3 regions of the Streptomyces sp. NPDC005799 genome follow, and region 3 is predicted to be linked to each of the others. Evidence: riboswitches for the same ligand, from Rfam matches in the RefSeq annotation. Region 3 holds a riboswitch; each other region holds the start of a gene.
What was found. Region 3 has a riboswitch for cobalamin ahead of ABZ453_RS33415 (CbtB-domain containing protein). Riboswitches for the same ligand answer to the same signal wherever they lie in the genome.

Region 1 (6,623 bases), on a different contig from region 3:
GGACGGTGACGTCGATGCGGGGCCGGCCCAGCTCCGCCAGGGGGATCACCTCGAACCCCGTCACCCGGCGCGAGGCGTCGTCCCACACCGGCCGGCAGCCCAGCAACGCCAGGATCTCCGCGATGTCGTCACCCTGGGTCCGCATGGCCGAGGTGCCCCACACCGTCAGGCCCACCGACTTCGGGTACTCCCCGGTGTCCTGCAGATAGCGCTGCACGAGGGAGTCCGCGAGCGACTGGCCGACCTCCCAACTCAGCCTGGACGGAATCGCCTTGGGGTCGACCGAGTAGAAGTTGCGGCCGGTCGGCAGGACGTTGACCAGACCGCGGGTGGGGGAGCCGGACGGGCCGGCGGGGACGTAACCGCCGTCCAGAGCCTTGAGGATGTGCCCGATCTCGTCGGTGGTCCTCGCGAGCCGCGGCACCACCTCGGTGCAGGCGAACTCCAACACCGCCACCGCGTCCGGGAGTTCGGTGCCGAGGACGTCACGGACGAGTGCGGGGACGGCGCCCGCGTCCCAGCCCCGCGCCTCCATGCCCTCCGCGACCCGCCGGCACAGCTGCTCCAGCAGGTCCACGGCGTCGGCGGCCGTGCGGGAGGGTCCCTCGACCAGATCCGTCAGCTCCACCGGCACCTTCACCGGCGCCCCGGGCTCGGCCAGCAACTCCTTCTCCACCAGCCCGAAATGAGCCGCCAGCGCGGCCCGCAGTCCCGGCAGCGCGTCGGCCTGTCCGCCCCACACCTGGGAGGCGCGCAGCACGGCGAGCACGAGGTTCACGCGCGGCTCACCGACCGGACCGCCGCCCAGGATGTGCAGACCGTCCCTGATCTGCACATCCTTGATCTCGCACAGATAGCCGTCGATGTGCATGACGAACTCGTCGAACGCCTCGTCGTCGGGCTGCTCGTCGACGTGCAGGTCGTGGTGCAGCTCGGCCGCCTTCACCAGCGTCCAGATCTGCGCGCGCACCGCCGGTGCCTTGGTCGGGTCCAGGTCGGAGACGAGCGCGTACTCGTCGAGCAGCTGCTCCAGCTTGGCCAGGTCGCCGTAGGTGTCGGCGCGGGCCATCGGCGGCACCAGGTGGTCGACGACCGTGGCGTGGCCGCGCCGCTTGGCCTGGGTGCCCTCGCCGGGGTCGTTGACGATGAACGGGTAGACCAGCGGGAGTTCACCGAGTACGGCGTCCGGGGCGCAACCGCCGCTGAGCCCGAGTCCCTTGCCCGGCAGCCACTCCATCGTGCCGTGCTTGCCCATGTGCACGATCGCGTCGGCGCCGAAGCTGTTTTCCAGCCACCTATAGGCGGCCATGTAGTGGTGCGACGGTGGCATGTCGGGGTCGTGGTAGATCGCGATCGGGTTCTCCCCGAAGCCGCGCGGGGGCTGGATCATCACGACGACGTTCCCGAACCGCAGGGACGCGAGCACGATGTCGTCCCCGTCGACGTACAGCGAGCCCGGCGGCTCGCCCCACGCCTCGAGCATCCCGTCGCGCAGCTCCGGATCGAGCTTGTCGAACCAGGCCCGGTAGTCGGCGAGCGGCACGCGCGCGGGCGCGGCGGCCAGCTGCTCCTCGGTCAGCCACTCCACGTCGTGACCGCCGGCCTCGATGAGCCGGTGGATCAACTCGTCGCCGTTGTCGGGGTATTCGGTGAGCGCGTACCCGGCGTCCCGCAGCGCGTCCAGCACCCGCACGGCCGACGCGGGCGTGTCGAGCCCCACCGCGTTGCCGACACGCGAGTGCTTCGTCGGGTAGGCGGTGAACACGAGCGCCAGCTTCTTCTCGGCGTTCGGCTTGTGCTTGAGCCGCGCGTGCCGCACCGCGATCCCGGCCACCCGCGCGGCCCGCTCGGGGTCGGCGACGTACACCGGGACGTCGTCGGGGCCCTGCTCCTTGAAGGAGAACGGCACGGTGATCAGACGGCCGTCGAACTCCGGGATCGCGACCTGCATGGCCGCGTCCATGGGGGAGAGCGCGGCGTCCGAGGCGTCCCACGCCTCCCGCGACGAGGTGAGGCAGAGCCCCTGCAGCACGGGCACGTTGAGGTCCGCGAGGGCCCCGATGTCCCACGCCTCCTCGTCGCCGCCCGCCGAGGCCTGCGAGGCGTGCGTGCCGCCGGCCGCCAGCACGGTGGCGACCAGTGAGTCGGCCCCGGCGAGGATCTCGTACAGCCCCGCGTCCGCGCCGCGCAGTGAACCGCAGTACACGGGAAGGGCGTTGGCGCCCCGCGCCTCGATCGCCTGGCACAGGGTGTCCACGAAGGCGGTGTTGCCGCTCAGTTCATGGGCCCGGTAGAAGAGCACGCCCACGGTGGGCCGGCCGTCGACCCTGTCGTACGAGCCGTGGACGCCGTACTCCGGCATCTTGCGCGGCTCGACGAACCCCTCGCCGGTCAGCAGCACGGTGTCCGAGAGGAACCGGGCGAGTTCGGTGAGGTTGTCGGGCCCGCCCTCGACGAGGTACTTCAGCGCCTCGGCCACCACACCCGCCGGCACGGACGACTCCGCCATCAACTCCGCGTCCGGCACGGCCTCCCCGCCGAGCAGCACGGTCGGAACGCCGGACGCCTTCAGGGCGGCCAGCCCGTCCTCCCACGCCCGTTTCCCGCCGAGCAGCCGTACGACGGCGATGTCGGCGCCGTCGAGGAGAGCGGGCAGCTCCTCGGTGACGTCGACGCGCGTCGGGTTGCCGATCCGGTAGTCGGCACCGGAGGCGGCCCGGGCCGCCAGCAGATCCGTGTCGGCCGTCGACAACAACAACACTGTGCTCATACGGGCGCTCCCGGTGGAATGAAAGGCAGTCCTTGCGGCGCGCCCGACTCGATGAGCCGCCACAGCGCGTCCGTGTCCGCGTGCTGTTCGATCAGGTCGCCGAGCCGGTCGAGCTGCTCCTCGCGCAGCGCGGCGAACGACGTGTCCTCGGCCGGCACGAAACGGCGGCCCGCGGCGGCCGCCACCTCGCGCAGAAAGGCCCGCCGGAAACCGTCCGACTCCAGCGAACCGTGCCAGTGGGTGCCCCAGGTCTGGCCGACCCGGCAGCCGTCCAGGCTGTGTCCTTTGTCATCGGAGATGAACCCATTCCCGCCGGTCACTTCGGCCACGCCGTGGTGGATCTCGTACCCCTCGACCCGCTCGCCGAGGGCCTCTCCCACGGGCCGGGTGAGCGTCTTCTCCCGCGCGAACCGGACGCGTACGGGCAGCACGCCGAGCCCGTCCACCCTGCCGGCCCGCGACTCGATCTCGTCCTCGATGCGCTCACCCAGGATCTGGAAGCCGCCGCAGACGCCCAGGACGGGCCGCTGCTCGGCGACCCTGCGCCGCAGCTCGTCCGCGAGGCCGCGCTCCCGCAGCCACTCCAGGGCCCGGACCGTGCCCCGCGTCCCCGGGATCACGACGAGATCGGCGTCGGCCAGCTCCTCCGGCCGGTCCACGAACCGCACCACGACCCCGGGTTCGGCGGCCAGGGCGTCCACGTCGGTGAAGTTCGACATGAGCGGGATCGCGCAGACGGCGACCCGCAGCACGTCCTCACCCACGGGAGGGGCGACGTTCGACTCCCGTACGGTTCCGCGCAGGGAGACCCGCAGCCCGTCCTCCTCGTCGATGCCCAGCCCGTGCCGGAAGGGCAGAACACCGTAGGTGCGCCGCCCGGTGAGCCCGTGCAGCATGTCGAGGCCCGGTTCGAGCAGCGAGACGTCACCCCGGAACTTGTTCACCAGGAACCCGGCGACGAGCCGCTGGTCCTCCTCCGACAGCAGCGCCACCGTCCCGAAGAACGAGGCGAACACGCCCCCGCGGTCGATGTCACCGACCACGAGGACGGGAAGCCCGGCGTTGCGGGCGATCCCCATGTTCACGATGTCGGTCCGGCGCAGATTGATCTCCGCGGGACTGCCGGCCCCCTCACAGATCACCGCGTCATACGTGCCCCGCAACTCGGCGAGACACTCCAGCACGGTCCCGAGGAGCTTCTGCTGCCGCCCACCGTGGTACCCCCGCGCGCTCAGCTCGCCCACCGGTTTGCCCATGAGCACGACCTGGCTGCTCTGCTCGCCCCCCGGCTTCAGCAGCACGGGGTTCATCCGCGCCGTCGGCTCGATCCGGCACGCCTGCGCCTGCATGGCCTGCGCCCGCCCGATCTCGGCGCCCTCGCGGGTCACGAAGGAGTTGAGCGACATGTTCTGCGCCTTGAAGGGAGCCACCTTGACCCCTTGGCGCACCAGCCACCGGCAGATCCCGGCGGTGACGACACTCTTGCCGGCGTCGGACGTGGTGCCGGCGACGAGGAGACCCCCGCTCATGACGTACGTCCCTTCACCAACAGGCGCGCGGCGGCACTGACGCCGAGCGCGAGCAGACCGACGCGCCGGGAGAGCCGTACGGCCCGCTCGATGTCCGGTACGGCGACGGCGCGGCCCGGTGCGTTGAGCACGGGCCGGTGCTCGACCCGCCCGCCGTAGGAGAGGGTCCCGCCCAGGCGCACGCCGAGCGCTCCCGCGAACGAGGCCTCCACAGGACCGGCGTTGGGGCTCGGATGCTTCCCCGCGTCCGCACGCCAGACCCGTGCCGCTCCGCGCGGGTCGCTCCCCGCGACCGTCGCCAGTGCCGCGGTCAGCCGGGCCCCCGGCCAGCCGGCCACGTCGTCCAGCCGCGCGGAGGCCCACCCGTAGCGCCGGTACCGCGCCGACCTGTGACCGACCATGGCGTCCAGCGTGTTGACGGCCCGGAACCCGAGCAGCCCCGGCACCCCGCCGACGGCCCCCCACACCAACGCCCCGACCACGGCGTCCGAGGTGTTCTCGGCGACCGACTCCACCACGGCCCGGGCGATCCCGTCCGCGTCCAGCGCCTGCGGATCCCGCCCGCACAGATGCGGCAGCCGCTCCCGGGCACCCTGGACGTCACCCGCCCGCAGGGCCCGCCCGACGACCCGCGCCTCACGCGCGAGCGAGCGGCCGCCGACAACCGCCCAGGTGGCGGCGGCGGTCAGGGCCACGGAAGCGGTACGGGACGGACGTACGACCGTCTCCGCCACGGCGCCCAGCGCCACGGCACCCCCGACGCACACGGCGGTGTGCAGGGTCCCCCACCCGCGGTGGTCCCGCCACAGCACCCGCTCCACGGCACCCGCGGCCCGTCCGAAAGCGGCGACCGGGTGCCCCCGGCGCGGATCGCCGAGCAGCTGGTCGCCGAGGAGGCCGGCGGCGGCGCCGTACGCGAAGACGCGACCGGCACGCATCGGCTCAGCCGGCCGTGGGGCCGGGCAGCGACCCGGGGCCCTTCGGAAGGATCCCGGTCCAGTACCTCAAACGGCAGGCGAGCATGGCTGTATGTCCTCACTCAGGGTGTCCGCGCCCTGGTTCGACGAGACCGGCGGTGGGAGTTCCTGGCTCCCGGGGCTACCTACCCCGGTGACAGTGGCGGGACCGCGCCGGACTCGCACCGGCTTCCTCCCTTGCCGCCGTACATGGCTCCGGCAGTCCACCACGCACCCGAACGGCAGTCAACTTGCCGTTGACCTGCGACGGGAGAGTGTGCTGAGGCCCACACGCGAGGGGTCGCCGTGGTCACGGAAAACGCGAGGTGCCGGGACGGATCACCGTCCCGGCACCAACTGCGGGAAAGGGCTCAGCCCTTGGCCATGATCAGGTTGATTCCGTACGCCACCGCCGCCGCGCAGCCCGCGAAGGCCACGTACGCTCCGGCCGTCGCGAGGGCCGCCGAGCCGCCCTGCGCGGTGGCCCGCTCGCGGTGCGACAGGCCCATGACGCCGAGGGTGAACAGGGCCACGAGGCCCACGGTGACCGCGAGGCTGACACCGAAGACGGAGCCCAGGGCCGACCAGTCGATCTTCATGCTGCTGATTCCTTCGTTACCGGGTGGCCGGGGCTCAGACGGCGGCCGGCGGGGCCGCCGGTTCCGTGGTGGTGACCGGCGCGGCGATCGTGGCCGTCAGACCCTCCGTCACCGCGCCCGGGGGAGGAGGGGTGACGGCGGCGATCGCCGTGGTGACGACACCGGCCGGCTCCTCGGTCTCGTTGACGTTCGACGCGTCGACGACCTCGCGGCGCGAAACCTTCCAGATCGCGGCGCTCGCGGCGACGAGGAAGACGGCGACGACGGCGGTGCCCCAGTCCCCGAGGTCCGTCACGGACTCCGCGCCCGCGCCGACCAGGGCGGCGGCCGGCAGCGTCAGGACCCAGGCGACCAGCATCCGGGTCGCGGTGGACCAGCGCACCACCCCGCCCTTGCGGCCGAGGCCCGCGCCCATCACCGAACCGGAGACGACGTGCGTGGTGGAGAGGGAGAAACCGAGGTGCGAGGAGGCCAGGATGGCCGTGGCCGCGCTGGTCTGGGCGGCGAAACCCTGCCGCGGCTGAAGCTCGGTCAGGCCCTTGCCCATCGTGCGGATGATGCGCCAGCCGCCGATGTACGTGCCGAGGGCGATGGCCAGACCCGCGGAGAGGATGACCCAGGTGGGCGGGTCGGAGTCGGGGGCGACGGCGCCGCCGGCGACCAGGGCGAGGGTGATGATGCCCATCGTCTTCTGCGCGTCGTTGGTGCCGTGGGCCAGCGAGACCAGGCCGGCCGAGGCGATCTGCCCGGCGCGGTAGCCCTTCTCGGT
Region 2 (6,623 bases), on a different contig from region 3:
CGTGGGCGGCGGTGAGAACACCAACTGGTTCGTGAAGGACCTCCCGCTCCTGATCGCCTTCGGTGTGCTCGCGGCCTACACCTACTCCTCCGGCCTTCGGGCCCCCGCCCTGATCGCGTTCGTGAAGGACACGCTGATCTACATCGTCATCGCCGTGGCGATCATCTACATCCCCATCAAGCTGGGCGGCTTCGACGACATCTTCGCCAAGGCGGGCGACGCCTTCGCCCAGACCAACCCGGCGACGGGCAAGCCGCGCGGCGCCCTGGCACCAGCCGAGCCCGCCCAATGGACGTACGCCACCCTGGCGTTGGGCTCGGCGCTCGCGCTCTTCATGTACCCGCACTCGATCACCGCGACGCTCTCCTCCAAGAGCCGTGAGGTGATCCGCCGCAACACCACGATCCTGCCGCTGTACTCGCTGATGCTCGGCCTGCTCGCGCTGCTGGGCTTCATGGCCATCGCGGCGGGGGTCAAGGTCACCAACGGCCAGCTGGCGATCCCGCAGCTCTTCGAGAACATGTTCCCGAGCTGGTTCGCCGGGGTGGCCTTCGCGGCGATCGGCATCGGCGCGCTGGTCCCGGCGGCCATCATGTCCATCGCGGCCGCGAACCTCTTCACCCGCAACATCTACAGGGACTTCATCAAGCCGGACGCCACGCCGAAGCAGGAGGCCCAGGTCTCCAAGATCGTGTCGCTGCTGGTGAAGGTCGGCGCACTGGTCTTCGTCCTCACCATGGACAAGACGGTCGCCATCAACTTCCAGCTGCTGGGCGGCATCTGGATCCTGCAGACCTTCCCGTCCCTGGTCGGCGGCCTCTTCACCCGCTGGTTCCACCGCTGGGCCCTGCTCGCCGGCTGGGCGGTCGGCATGATCTACGGCACGGTCGCGGCGTACGGCGTCGCCTCCCCCACCCAGAAGCACTTCGGCGGCTCGTCGAAGGAGATCCCGGGCATCGGGGAGATCGGCTACATCGGCCTCACCGCCTTCGTCCTGAACGTGGCGGTGACGGTGATCCTGACCTTCGCCCTGAAGGCCTTCAAGGCCCCGGAGGGCATCGACGAAACCAGCCCGGAGGACTACACGGCGGACGCGGGAGACCCGGGGGTGGAGGTGGAACTGCCGCCGGCGACGGCGGGGACCTCGCACTGACCGCTGAGGCGGACACGGCACGACCGGCGGGCCGTCGGAGGAATCCGGCGGCCCGTTGTCGTACCCGTCCGGCACACTCGGGCCCATGGACATCCTGATCAGGCCGGTGGAACCCGGCGAGTACGGCACCCTCGGCGAGATCACCGCCGGGGCCTACGTGCAGGACGGCCTGCTGGCGTTCGGCGAGAGCGACTGGTACCTGGAGGAGCTGCGGGACGTCGCCAAGCGGGCGTCGGCCGCCGACGTGCTGGTGGCCGTCCGCGACGGCAGCCTCCTCGGCGGCGTCACCTTCGTCCCCGCGGGCGGCCCGATGGCCGACCTCGCCCGCCCCTCAGAGGCCGAGATCCGCATGCTGGCCGTGGCCGACGCGGCTCGTGGCCAGGGCGCCGGGGAGGCCCTCGTCCGGGCCTGCGTCGACCGCGCGCGTGCCTTGGAGTGCACCGGCGTGGTGCTGTCCACCCAGCAGAAGATGCGCGCCGCGCACCGCATCTACGAGCGCCTGGGTTTCCGCCGAGCACCCGGCCGCGACTGGCACCCGCTCCCCGGTGACGCCTTCACGCTCCTCACCTACGAGTTGACGCTCTGACACGCTTCGAAGTCGCCGCGACACAACATATGGGGGCGCTGTTCTCGCCCGGCACAAGATGTATGCTCATGCTCGCTGTCGTCGCAGGGGAATCCGGTGCGAATCCGGAACTGTCCCGCAACGGTGAACCCGCGCACACCCGTGCGCGGAATCAGTCCGAGGACCTGCCGACAGCGCACCCGGCCACACCGGCCCGGGTGCCCTGACGTCCGGGCCTCGTGGAATGGGCCGGTGGACGCGATGCGCCGTGCGCTCGTGTGCTGCCCCCTGCCCGCAAGGCCCCGTGCCGAGCGAGGGAGAGCCCCACGTGACCATCGCGCCGCCAGCCGATCCGGCTTCAGCGACCGACCCGGCTTCAGCGACCGAGCCGGAAGCCGCCGGACACGGTGCCGCACTGCTGCGCACCCTGACCGAGCTGACCGCCGACCTGCCCGACGCCGACCCCGGCCGGGTCGCCGCCGCCGCACTGCGCGGCCGGTCCGCGCGGGCGGACGGGGCGGAACTGCGCGAGCTCGCCACGGAGGCGGCGGCCGGCCTCATCTCCGAGGACCCGGCGTACAGCAGGCTGGCCGCCCGGCTCCTCACCCTGAGCGTCGCCGCCGAGGCCGCCTCGCAGGGCGTCACGTCCTTCACCGAGTCCGTCGCCGTCGGCCATCGCGAAGGGCTCATCGCCGACCGCACCGCGGAGTTCGTACGGCTGCACGCCGACCGCCTCGACGCGCTGATCGACCCCGCGGCCGACGACCGCTTCGGCTACTTCGGCCTGCGCACCCTCTACAGCCGTTACCTCCTGCGCCACCCGATCACCCGCAAGGTCATCGAAACACCGCAGCACTTCATGCTCCGCGTGGCGAGCGGTCTCGCGGACGACACCGCGCTCGGTCCGGAGACAGGCGCCCGTGCCGTGGACGAAGTGGCCTCCCTCTACGGCCTGATGAGCCGTCTCGACTACCTGCCCTCCTCCCCCACGCTCTTCAACTCCGGCACCCGGCACCCCCAGATGTCGTCCTGCTACCTCCTCGACTCCCCGAAGGACGAGCTGGACTCCATCTACGACCGCTACCACCAGGTCGCCCGTCTCTCCAAGCACGCCGGCGGCATCGGCATCGCCTACTCCCGCGTCCGCGCCCGCGGTTCGCTGATCCGCGGCACCAACGGCCACTCCAACGGCATCGTCCCGTTCCTGAAGACGCTGGACGCGAGCGTCGCCGCCGTGAACCAAGGTGGCCGGCGCAAGGGCGCCGCGGCCGTCTACCTGGAGACCTGGCACTCCGACATCGAGGAGTTCCTGGAGCTGCGCGACAACACCGGTGAGGACGCCCGCCGTACGCACAACCTGAACCTGGCGCACTGGATCCCGGACGAGTTCATGCGCCGGGTCGACGCCGACGAGCGGTGGTCGCTGTTCTCCCCGGCGGACGTGCCCGAACTCGTGGACCTGTGGGGCGAGGAGTTCGACGCGGCGTATCGGCAGGCGGAGGCGGCGGGGCTCGCCCTCAGGACGCTCCCGGCACGCGAGCTGTACGGCCGGATGATGCGCACCCTCGCGCAGACCGGGAACGGCTGGATGACCTTCAAGGACGCCGCCAACCGCACCGCCAACCAGACGGCGACCCCCGGTCATGTCGTCCACTCCTCCAACCTCTGCACGGAGATCCTGGAGGTCACCGACGACGGTGAGACGGCGGTGTGCAACCTCGGCTCGGTCAACCTGGGCGCCTTCGTGGCCGGCGACGGCCTCGACTGGGAGCGGCTGGACGAGACCGTGCGCACGGCCGTCACCTTCCTCGACCGTGTCGTCGACATCAACTTCTACCCGACCGAGCAGGCGGGCCGCTCCAACGCCAAGTGGCGTCCCGTGGGCCTGGGCGCGATGGGCCTGCAGGACGTCTTCTTCAAGCTGCGGCTGCCCTTCGACTCGCCGGAGGCCAAGGCCCTGTCCACCCGGATCGCCGAGCGCGTCATGCTCGCCGCGTACGAGGCCTCCGCGGACCTCGCCGAGCGGAGCGGCCCGCTGCCCGCCTGGGAGAAGACCAGGACCGCCCGGGGCGTGCTGCACCCCGACCACTACGACGTCGACCTCGTCTGGCCGGAGCGGTGGGCGGCGCTGCGCGCGCGGATCGCGGCGACCGGCCTGCGCAACAGCCTCCTCCTCGCCATCGCGCCGACCGCGACCATCGCCTCCATCGCCGGTGTGTACGAGTGCGTCGAGCCGCAGGTGTCCAACCTGTTCAAGCGCGAGACGCTGTCCGGCGAGTTCCTCCAGGTCAACTCCTACCTGGTACGGGAGCTGAAGGACCTCGGCGTCTGGGACGCCCGCACCCGGGAGGCCCTGCGCGAGGCGGGCGGCTCGGTGCAGGACTTCGTGTGGATCCCCGAGGACGTACGGCGCCTGTACCGCACGGCGTGGGAGATCCCGCAGCGCGGCCTGATCGACATGGCGGCGGCCCGTACGCCGTACCTCGACCAGTCCCAGTCCCTGAACCTCTTCCTGGAGACGCCGACCATCGGCAAGCTCTCCTCGATGTACGCGTACGCCTGGAAGCAGGGCCTGAAGACGACGTACTACCTCCGCTCCCGCCCGGCGACCCGCATCGCCCGCGCGGCACGGGCGACCGTGCCCGTACCGACGGCGGACGCCGTCGCCTGCTCCCTGGAAAACCCCGAGTCCTGCGAGGCCTGCCAGTAATGCCCAGCAACCAGAACCTGCTCGATCCCGGCTTCGAGCTGACTCTGCGTCCCATGCGCTACCCGGACTTCTACGAGCGCTACCGGGACGCCATCAAGAACACCTGGACCGTGGAGGAGGTCGACCTCCACTCGGACGTGGCCGACCTGGCGAAGCTGTCCCCGATGGAGCAGCACCTGATCGGCCGGCTGGTCGCCTTCTTCGCCACGGGCGACTCGATCGTGGCGAACAACCTGGTGCTCACGCTCTACAAGCACATCAACTCCCCGGAAGCACGGCTGTATTTGTCGCGCCAGCTGTTCGAGGAGGCCGTCCACGTCCAGTTCTACCTGACGCTGCTGGACACCTATCTCCCCGATCCGGAGGACCGGGCGGCCGCCTTCGACGCCGTCGAGAGCATCCCCTCCATCCGTGAGAAGGCGGAGTTCTGCTTCCGGTGGATGGACTCGGTGGAGAACCTGGACCGGCTGGAGTCCCAGGCCGACCGCCGTCGGTTCCTGCTCAATCTGATCTGCTTCGCCGCGTGCATCGAGGGCCTGTTCTTCTACGGCGCCTTCGCGTACGTGTACTGGTTCCGCAGCCGGGGTCTGCTGCACGGTCTCGCCACCGGCACCAACTGGGTGTTCCGCGACGAGACGATGCACATGTCCTTCGCCTTCGACGTGGTCGACACCGTGCGCAAGGAGGAGCCGGAGCTCTTCGACGACCGGCTGCGGGAGCAGGTGACGGACATGCTGAAGGAAGCCGTGGAGGCGGAGCTGCAGTTCGCCCGCGACCTGTGCGGCGAGGGGCTGCCGGGGATGAACACCGAGTCGATGCGGCAGTACCTGGAGTGCGTCGCCGATCAGCGCCTCACCCGCCTCGGCTTCGCTCCCGTGTACGGCTCCGAGAACCCCTTCTCCTTCATGGAACTGCAGGGCGTCCAGGAACTGACCAACTTCTTCGAACGCCGCCCCTCGGCCTACCAGGTGGCGGTGGAGGGCACGGTCGCCCTGGACGAGGACTTCTGACGGATCCGGTTGTGGTAAGCCGGGGGCGTGATCGGCCGGCTTCCTCTCGATGAGCAACTCGACGCCCTGCGCGCGGCGTTGTCCCGCAACGACGTGCTGACGGAGGTGCTCGCGCGGACCGCGACACTCGGCCTGCCCGGGTGGTACCTGACGGCCGGGTGTCTGTTCCAGACGGTGTGGAACGTCGTCACGGACCGGCCGCCGGCCCATGGCATCAAGGACTACGACGTCTTCTACTTCGACGACCGTGATCTGTCCTGGGAGGCCGAGGACGCCGTGATCAAGGCCGGCCGGGAGGTCTTCGCCGGCCTCCCGGCCGAGGTCGAGATCCGCAACGAGGCGCGGGTGCACCTGTGGTACGAGGAGAAGTTCGGGGTGCCGTGTCCGCCGTACGGGTCCAGTGAAGCGGCGATCGACAGCTTTGCGGCGACGACCTGTTGTCTGGGGGTGCGGCTGGAGGGGGATGGGCGGTGGCGGGTGTATGCGCCGCACGGGCTGAGTGACGTGTTCCATCTCGTCGTACGGCCCAATCCGGTGCTCGCCCCGCGAGCCGTCTACGAGGCCAAGGCAGCCCGATGGCGCGCGCAGTGGCCGGAGTTGACCGTGTTGGACTGGCCATAAACGATCCATCCGCCGTCCATGGAGTTCCTATGGAGCGGCAAAGTTCTTCCGGCGCATCTGTTCCGCCGCCCCGCGCCCCGGCTACCTTCCTGCCGTCCTGTCATGTCACCCACAACCGCACCACAGGGACGTCACAGGACGCCGCATGTAAACCCAATGTGTCATGCCCATGACGGAACCGCGCACTGCCGCCGCTACGCGCGTCACAGGCCTGCCACCAGCGTCGAGAACCCCACTCCAACGACGGAGGCAGTACCCCCATGCGTGAGAAGTCCCGACGGAGTCTGCGAAGACTCCTGACCGCAGCCCTCCCCGCCCTCGCCCTCGGCGTCGCCGGACTCGTAGCCGCTCCGGCGGCCCAGGCCCAGGTCCAGACCCAGGCCACGGCGACCTCGTCCCATTCCCGCGTCACCCAGAACGCCCAGGCCCTCACCTCCCCTGCCCGGCAGACCTTCCACTCCACCGGCAAGGCGGGCCAGAAGGTACCGACCCAGCACCTGTGCGGCACGCCGACCGCCGGCCACGCGGCCTGTTTCGCCCAGCGCCGGACCGACATCAAGCAGC
Region 3 (6,623 bases):
CGGCGGTGCGCGGTGGCCGCGGAGTCGGCCGTGGCCGCCCGCAGCACCACCTCACGCTTGAGTTCGTCCAACAGCCGGTCCTCGAATATGGCGTTCATGCGTTTCCCCTGAGGTACGAAAGTGTTGTGGTGTCCGAGCCGGATGTACCGTCCGGCTGCTGGGCGCGCTTGGCGGCGGCGCGCAGCGTCTTGCGGGCGCGGTGCAGCCGTACGCGTACCGCGACCGGGCCTATGCCGAGGGCCGTGGCGGCTTCTCCCGTGGTCAGCTGGTCGACGACGACGAGTTCGATGACCGCCCGCTCGCCCTCCGGGAGTCCGGCCAACGCCTCACGGTGTTCGCGCGCGGCCGCTTCGGCGTCGATGCGCTCCTCCAGCCGGCTGACGTCGTCCGGCTCCAGCAGGCGGCGCCCCGCGATGCGGCTGGTGGCCTGCGACTCGCGGGCCGCCCGCCGCCACTCGACGGACACCACGTTGCGTGCGATGCCGTAGAGCCAGGCCGTCTCGCTGCCGCGGCCCGGTCGGTAGGAGTCCGCCGAGTCGAGGACGGCCAGGAAGATGTCGCCCGTGAGGTCCGCGACCAGGTGTGGATCGGTGATGCGCCGTGCCACGAACCGGGTCACACCGTCTATGTGGCGCCGGTAGAACTCCTCGAACGCGGCAGGATCTCTCGCTGCGTGCACGCGACCGCCCTTCTTGACTCATCGAACACAGACCGGGCGGTCGTTCCGCCCGGCGGCCTACACCCATTACTTGTCGAGGGGCGGATGAGTGTTACGAGGCGGATGGGCAGACGGCCCGGAGTGGCGACCTGGTTCCTTGCGGGTCCCCTTGAGGGGGGCGAAGAAGGTGCGGTACGCGGTCTCGGCGTCCCTCAGGGACTGCGGCTGAAGGACGCGCTGGAAACCAGGGGCGGGCACGGTTGGCGTATGGGTCAGCGTGGCCCTTCGCTGCCGCCGAGCACCGCCGCCACCAGCTCCCGCCGGCTGCGGACACCGAACTTGTCGAAGGTCGCGGTGAGGTGTTCCTGGACGGTGTTGGCGGAGATGTGCAGTTCGGCGACGATCTCTCGGGTGGAACGGCCTCTGAGGATGAGGGCGGCGACACGTAGCTGAGCCGTGGTGAGGCCGTGGGCGCTGAGCAGCATGGACCCGAGTTCGACCGGAGGGACGGCCTGGATCACGATGACGATGCGGGGGCCGGCGGGGTCGGGCAGGCAGGTTGCGTGTAGGGAGAGCCATTGTCCGGAGCGACCGCGCAGGCGTACGGACGACGGCGGCGGGGACTGCCACGGTTCTGCCTGCTCGACGATGGACAAGTGGGCGGCGACCGAGTGGACGGGTATCGGCAGCTCACGCGCACTGGGCCAGAGCCGGGTGGGGAAGTCGGCGAGCCATTGCTCGGCCTCGGCGCTCCTCGACACCAGGGCGAGGCTGCTGTCGAGGACCAGAATTCCGGGCGCCGTGCTTTCGGCGGACGGAAAGGACTGGGCCGTAGCAACGGCGCCGCCGGTGAGGGCTTCGCGCAGCCCTTCGGCGAGATGCGGGACGAGGCGGTGGAGCAGGCGCAGCTCGTCGGCGCTGAATCCGGTGGGCGACTTCTCGCGGTGCAGGCACAGCACGCCCCAGCAACGGTTCCGGACGACCAGAGCGGCACGCAGTTCGTCGCCCAGCCCGAGGGGGGCCATCACGTCGCGGTAGCGCGGACTGGCAGCGCGGTGTCCGCCGGTGGCCCGGTCCAGGGAGGAGACCGGATCAGCGGCCTCGGCCAGTACGGCGAACTTGTTCACGTCCGGGCGTCCGAACTCGTTGTCGAGGAACTGAGGTGTGGCGGAGCCGAGGGGGTCCTCCGCCACCGCGGAGGTGAACAGCAGCGTCTGCGGGTCGACGGTGGCGAAGAACGCCGCGTCCACCGGCACGATCCTGCGAAGGCGGGACAGGACGCCGGCACGGAAGGCGTCCGCGTCGAGGCCGGCCCGGCACAGGGCCACGATGCCCGACACCTGGCGCTCCTGCCGCGCCGCCGCGGCCGCAGCCCCTGCCATGGCTTCCACGTCGGGGTGAGTCCCAGTTGCCGCAGGAGGCCCAGTTCGTCGAGCCTGCCCCACCGCTCGACGAGGTGTCCGTCCTGGACCCTGAAGATGTTGATTCCGCGCAAGGTCACGGTGCGGCCCTCGGCGGGGGCCGGCACTCCGAACAGCGAACCGCGCTGTGTGCCGGTCGCGGTGAAGTGCTCGACGACCAGGTCCGCTTCGGCGATCATCAGGTGGGGTTCGCTGTGCCAGTCCGGGCAGCCGTCGCGGAACAGCGTGCCGGCGATGCGCATGCCCTCACGGTCGGCGGACGCGCCGAAGGGAGGATCGTGGTTGACGAAGTCGTCGGCGAGGTAGTCGTCGACCGCGCCGAGGTCGCCCTTGGTGAACAGCGCGTCGATGAACGCGCGAACGATGTCCTTGTTCTTGCTGAGTGTGGTTTCCGAGGTGTTCATGACCTCAGTCTTCAACCGCGGAAAAGGTCGGGGTACCCCAGAAATCTGGGGTTTTGCGCCCCGGGCTCATCGGTAAGACCGCCCGCCCCGGCTTCACACCGTTTCCGTACCCGAGCCGGTCCCCCTTCCGACCTCCGGCAATACACTACAAAGTGTAAGGTCAGCCTTCGTCCCCGTACCCTTCTCCGCCTCCAAGGTGATCGGCCACCATGACCTCACAACTGTCGGCCCCGATACCCACGCGTCCCTCCGGCGCGAAACGCACACCGGGCACCGAGCCGAGCCGGCTGCGCCGCCGGGCCGCAGACGCCACCGTCTGGTACCTGCGGCTGATCGCCGTACTGAACATAGCGGCGGTGATGTCCCTGCCGTTCCGGCAGGAGGTCAACGAGCACAACAACGGCCGTATCACCCTCCATCTGCACCGGCAGCACGCCCATCACTCCGGGCAGTTCTTCACGCCGTACCTGGCCACCGCGGGCCTGGTCTCGGCGGCCCTGGCGATCTTCTTCGTGCTGGTGATGCGCCGCCGCAAGCGGGCCGCCTGGGTGGTCAATCTCGTCCTGTCCGCCCCCCTGTTCGCCCTGTACGTCCTCGCGCTCACGCAGCACGAGTACCGCGCCCACGCCTTCAACTGGCTCTCCGCCGCCCTGACCGGTCTGTTCGTCGCCGCACTGCTGATCAGCCGCCGTGAGTTCAACGCGGTGGGGGACCCCTCCAACCCGAAGCTGGCACTGGCCGTCGGCGTGGGCGGCCTGGCGGTCACCGGCGGCCTGGGCACTCTCCTCGTCCACGCGACGAACAAGCTCCCCGGCGCCACCCTCGCCGACGAGGCCGCCTACGCCCTCCTGCGCGGCGTCAGCGTCGGCCCCCTCGCCGACACGGTCACCGCGGTCCGCGCCCCCCGCTGGACCGACATCATCATCAACATCCTGCTCGCGGCGGCCTTCTGCCTGGTCCTGTACGCCCTTTTCCGTTCCCCGCGCGGCCGCCGGCTGCTCGGCCCCGAGGACGAGGATCGGCTCCACGTCCTGCTGGACAAGCACGGCGCCCGCGACTCCCTCGGCTACTTCGCCCTGCGCCGCGACAAGGCGGCGATCTTCTCCCCGACCGGCAAGGCGGCCATCACCTATCGCGTCGTCGGCGGCGTCAGCCTGGCGTCCGGTGACCCGATCGGCGATCCGGAGGCCTGGCCCGGCGCGATCGACGCGTGGCTGACCGAAGCGCGCCAACACGCCTGGACGCCCGCGGTGATGGGCGCGAGCGAGGAGGCGGGCACCATCTACGCCCGCCACGGTCTGGACGCCCTGGAGCTCGGCGACGAGGCGATCGTCGACATCGCCGACTTCACCCTCGAAGGCCGCGCCATGCGCGTCGTACGGCAGGCGCACAACCGGGTGCGCCGGGCCGGTTACACGGTCGAGATCCGCCGCCACCAGGACATCCCGGCCGAGGAGATGGCGACGCTCATCGAGGCTGCCGACCGCTGGCGCGACGGCGCCACCGAACGTGGCTTCTCCATGGCCCTCGGCCGCCTCGGCGATCCGTCGGACGGCCGCTGCGTGATGCTGGTGTGCCGGGACGCGGACGACGTCCCCCGGGCCCTGCTGAGCTTCGTCCCCTGGGGCGAGCACGGCCTCTCCCTGGACCTGATGCGCCGTGATCGCGACTGCGAGAACGGTCTGATGGAGTTCATGGTGGTCGAACTCCTCCTCAGGGGAGCCGAGTTGGGCATCAAGCGCGTCTCCCTGAACTTCGCGATGTTCCGCTCGGTCTTCGAGCGCGGCTCCCGTCTCGGCGCGGGCCCGGTGCTTCGCCTCTGGCACGCCACCCTCACGTTCTTCTCCCGCTGGTGGCAGATCGAGTCCTTGTACCGCGCGAACGCCAAGTACCGCCCCATCTGGGAACCGCGCTACCTGCTCTTCGCTCGCAGCAGTGACATCCCCCGCATCGGCCTGGCGAGCGCCCGCGCGGAGGGGTTCCTCACGCTGCCCTGGAAGAACTGAACGAACTGCCCGCCCCGTGGGCGCCGTCGTGGCGAGCGAGAAGAATCACGCCAGGTCGGGCGGTCTTGGCCAGGTCCTCGACACACGGTACGGTCGGCGGGATATCGACGACGGCAAAACGGAAGCCGGTGGGAATCCGGAACGGTCGCGCCACTGTGTGCCCCCGCCTCCCAGGAGGCGGCGGCGAGTCAGACCCGTAGCCGTCGTCCTGTGCACCACCGAGATGGGACGCGAACTCCCAGAGGAGGCCCTGCCATGGCGCAGCATGTCGCCCAGCCGACCGCCACCACCCCCGCTCTCCCCGCCAAGCTGCCGATCGGCGCGATCGTCCCGTGGGCGGTCTTCTTCGGCATCCTGATGCTGGTCCTGCTGTACTTCGTCGGCGCCGAGCAGGGCGCCACCTCCGTCGTCTCCGGCTCGGACGTCCACGAGTGGGTCCACGACGCCCGTCATCTGCTCGGCTTCCCCTGCCACTGACGCGAGGGACACCGACACCCTCATGAACTCCGCAACCGTACGGAACCTGCTCGTAAGGGGCATGCTCGCCGGCCTCGCCGCCGGCGTGCTCGCCCTGGTCGTCGCCTACTTCCTCGGTGAACCGAACGTCGACAAGGCGATCGGTTTCGAGGACGCCCACTCCCACGAGCACGAGATGGTGATCGTCTCCCGCTCCCTGCAGTCCACCGCCGGCCTGGCCACCGGCGTCCTGATCTACGGCGTCGCGTTCGGCGGCATCGCCGCCCTGGCCTACTGCTTCGCGCTCGGCCGGATGGGCCGCTTCGGTCCGCGGGCGACCGCGCTGCTGCTGTCCGGCAGCGCACTCCTCGCCGTCTACGTCGTACCGTTCCTGAAGTACCCGGCCAACCCGCCCGCCGTCGGCAACCCCGACACCATCGGCAGACGGACCGCCCTGTACTTCCTGATGATGCTGCTCAGCGTCCTGATCGCGATCGCCATGACCATCCTGGGCAAGCGCCTCGCGCCCCGCCTGGGCACCTGGTGGGCGACCATGATCGCGGTGGCCGCCTTCGCTCTCGTGATCGGGCTCGCCTACGCGTTCCTGCCCGTAGTCAACGAGGTGCCGAAGGACTTCCCGGCCACCGTGCTGTGGCGCTTCCGGCTCTCCGCGCTGGCCATCCAGCTCACGCTGTGGACCGCATTCGGCCTGCTCTTCGGCGAGTTGGCCGAACGCCTGCTCAACCCCAAGCCCGTGACGGGCGCCGCCGCGGGCCGACGGCCGGTGGCCGCGCCCAACTGACCGACCCGCCGCAGGCGCGAGGGCCCACGGAATGCACCACCCTCCGGGGGCCCTCCGTCAGCGGGATCAGGTCGACTGAAGCGGGTGCCCGAGCCGAAGGTTCCAGCGTTCGGACCGTCCGGTGATCTCGGTCGCCGTCAGGGGAGGAACGTCCGCGCGCCAGAAGGCCCGCGCAGGCGCCCCCAACACGTGCACCGCCACGGCCCGTACGACGTCGGGCTCCACCACGGCAATCGTGTGGCCGTCCGTGCGTGACGCCGTGTCCAGCCACCGCCCGATCCGCAGGCACAGGTCCCGCACCGACTCTCCGCCGTGAGGCGCGGAGTCCGGGTCGCCGAGCCACAGCGCGACCGCCTCCGGCTCGGACCGGCTCACCTCGTCGAGGGTGAGCCCCTGCCAGCGGCCCACGCGCAGGCCCGTGAGCTCGTCCGGCGACGCATCCGTACTCAGCCCGAGTGCCGTGGCGGTCTCCCGGCAGCGCACGCTGGGAGAGGTGACGACGCGAACGGCCGGGCGCGTGGTTCCGGCTGCCGTGCGGGCCCGCGCCGCGCCGTCGTCGTCGAGCGAGGTCGTACCGTCGTCGAAGCGCGCCTGGCGCATCGACGGGCCCAGAGCAGGCGAAATGAGGGTCACACGACTGGTCACGCGAGACATACGATCATGCAGAACCTGACCCGGCCAACAGCCGCATATGACCTGTAAAGGGTGAAAAAACGGTTGTTATGGGCAGACGGTGAGGATGGAGATGGGCGGCGAAGGGTTTTGACCGGTCCGGATGATCCGCGTACGGACACCGGCCCACTGGATGCCGCGTTCGCGGAGACGGTCCGCCGTACCGGCGCGTCCATCGGAGCCCTCTACCTGCTCGCCCCGGAC

Region 1: it holds a riboswitch for cobalamin, as region 3 does, so the genes downstream of both, ABZ453_RS27770 (cobalamin biosynthesis protein) here and ABZ453_RS33415 (CbtB-domain containing protein) in region 3, are expected to answer to the same signal.
Region 2: it holds a riboswitch for cobalamin, as region 3 does, so the genes downstream of both, ABZ453_RS25740 (ribonucleoside-diphosphate reductase subunit alpha) here and ABZ453_RS33415 (CbtB-domain containing protein) in region 3, are expected to answer to the same signal.

Annotation. Positions count from the first base shown of each region.
Region 1 covers NZ_JBEXXQ010000030.1:80,373-86,995, forward strand. The annotation lists gene cobN (cobaltochelatase subunit CobN) at 1-2,770, opposite strand, end outside; gene ABZ453_RS27765 (cobyric acid synthase) at 2,767-4,299, opposite strand; gene ABZ453_RS27770 (cobalamin biosynthesis protein) at 4,296-5,237, opposite strand; cobalamin riboswitch at 5,358-5,500, opposite strand; gene ABZ453_RS27775 (hypothetical protein) at 5,627-5,854, opposite strand; gene ABZ453_RS27780 (inorganic phosphate transporter) at 5,889-6,623, opposite strand, start outside.
Region 2 covers NZ_JBEXXQ010000027.1:38,054-44,676, reverse strand. The annotation lists gene mctP (monocarboxylate uptake permease MctP) at 1-1,153, shown strand, start outside; gene ABZ453_RS25745 (GNAT family N-acetyltransferase) at 1,239-1,739, shown strand; cobalamin riboswitch at 1,795-1,926, shown strand; gene ABZ453_RS25740 (ribonucleoside-diphosphate reductase subunit alpha) at 2,047-4,428, shown strand; gene ABZ453_RS25735 (ribonucleotide-diphosphate reductase subunit beta) at 4,428-5,438, shown strand; gene ABZ453_RS25730 (nucleotidyltransferase family protein) at 5,466-6,059, shown strand; gene ABZ453_RS25725 (putative Ig domain-containing protein) at 6,320-6,623, shown strand, end outside.
Region 3 covers NZ_JBEXXQ010000040.1:44,033-50,655, reverse strand. The annotation lists gene ABZ453_RS33440 (hypothetical protein) at 1-98, opposite strand, end outside; gene ABZ453_RS33435 (RNA polymerase sigma factor) at 95-679, opposite strand; gene ABZ453_RS33430 (LuxR C-terminal-related transcriptional regulator) at 931-1,908, opposite strand; partial or broken gene ABZ453_RS33425 (ester cyclase) at 2,076-2,483, opposite strand; gene ABZ453_RS33420 (phosphatidylglycerol lysyltransferase domain-containing protein) at 2,693-4,489, shown strand; cobalamin riboswitch at 4,564-4,708, shown strand; gene ABZ453_RS33415 (CbtB-domain containing protein) at 4,745-4,966, shown strand; gene ABZ453_RS33410 (CbtA family protein) at 4,989-5,747, shown strand; gene ABZ453_RS33405 (histidine phosphatase family protein) at 5,814-6,392, opposite strand; gene ABZ453_RS33400 (SpoIIE family protein phosphatase) at 6,510-6,623, shown strand, end outside.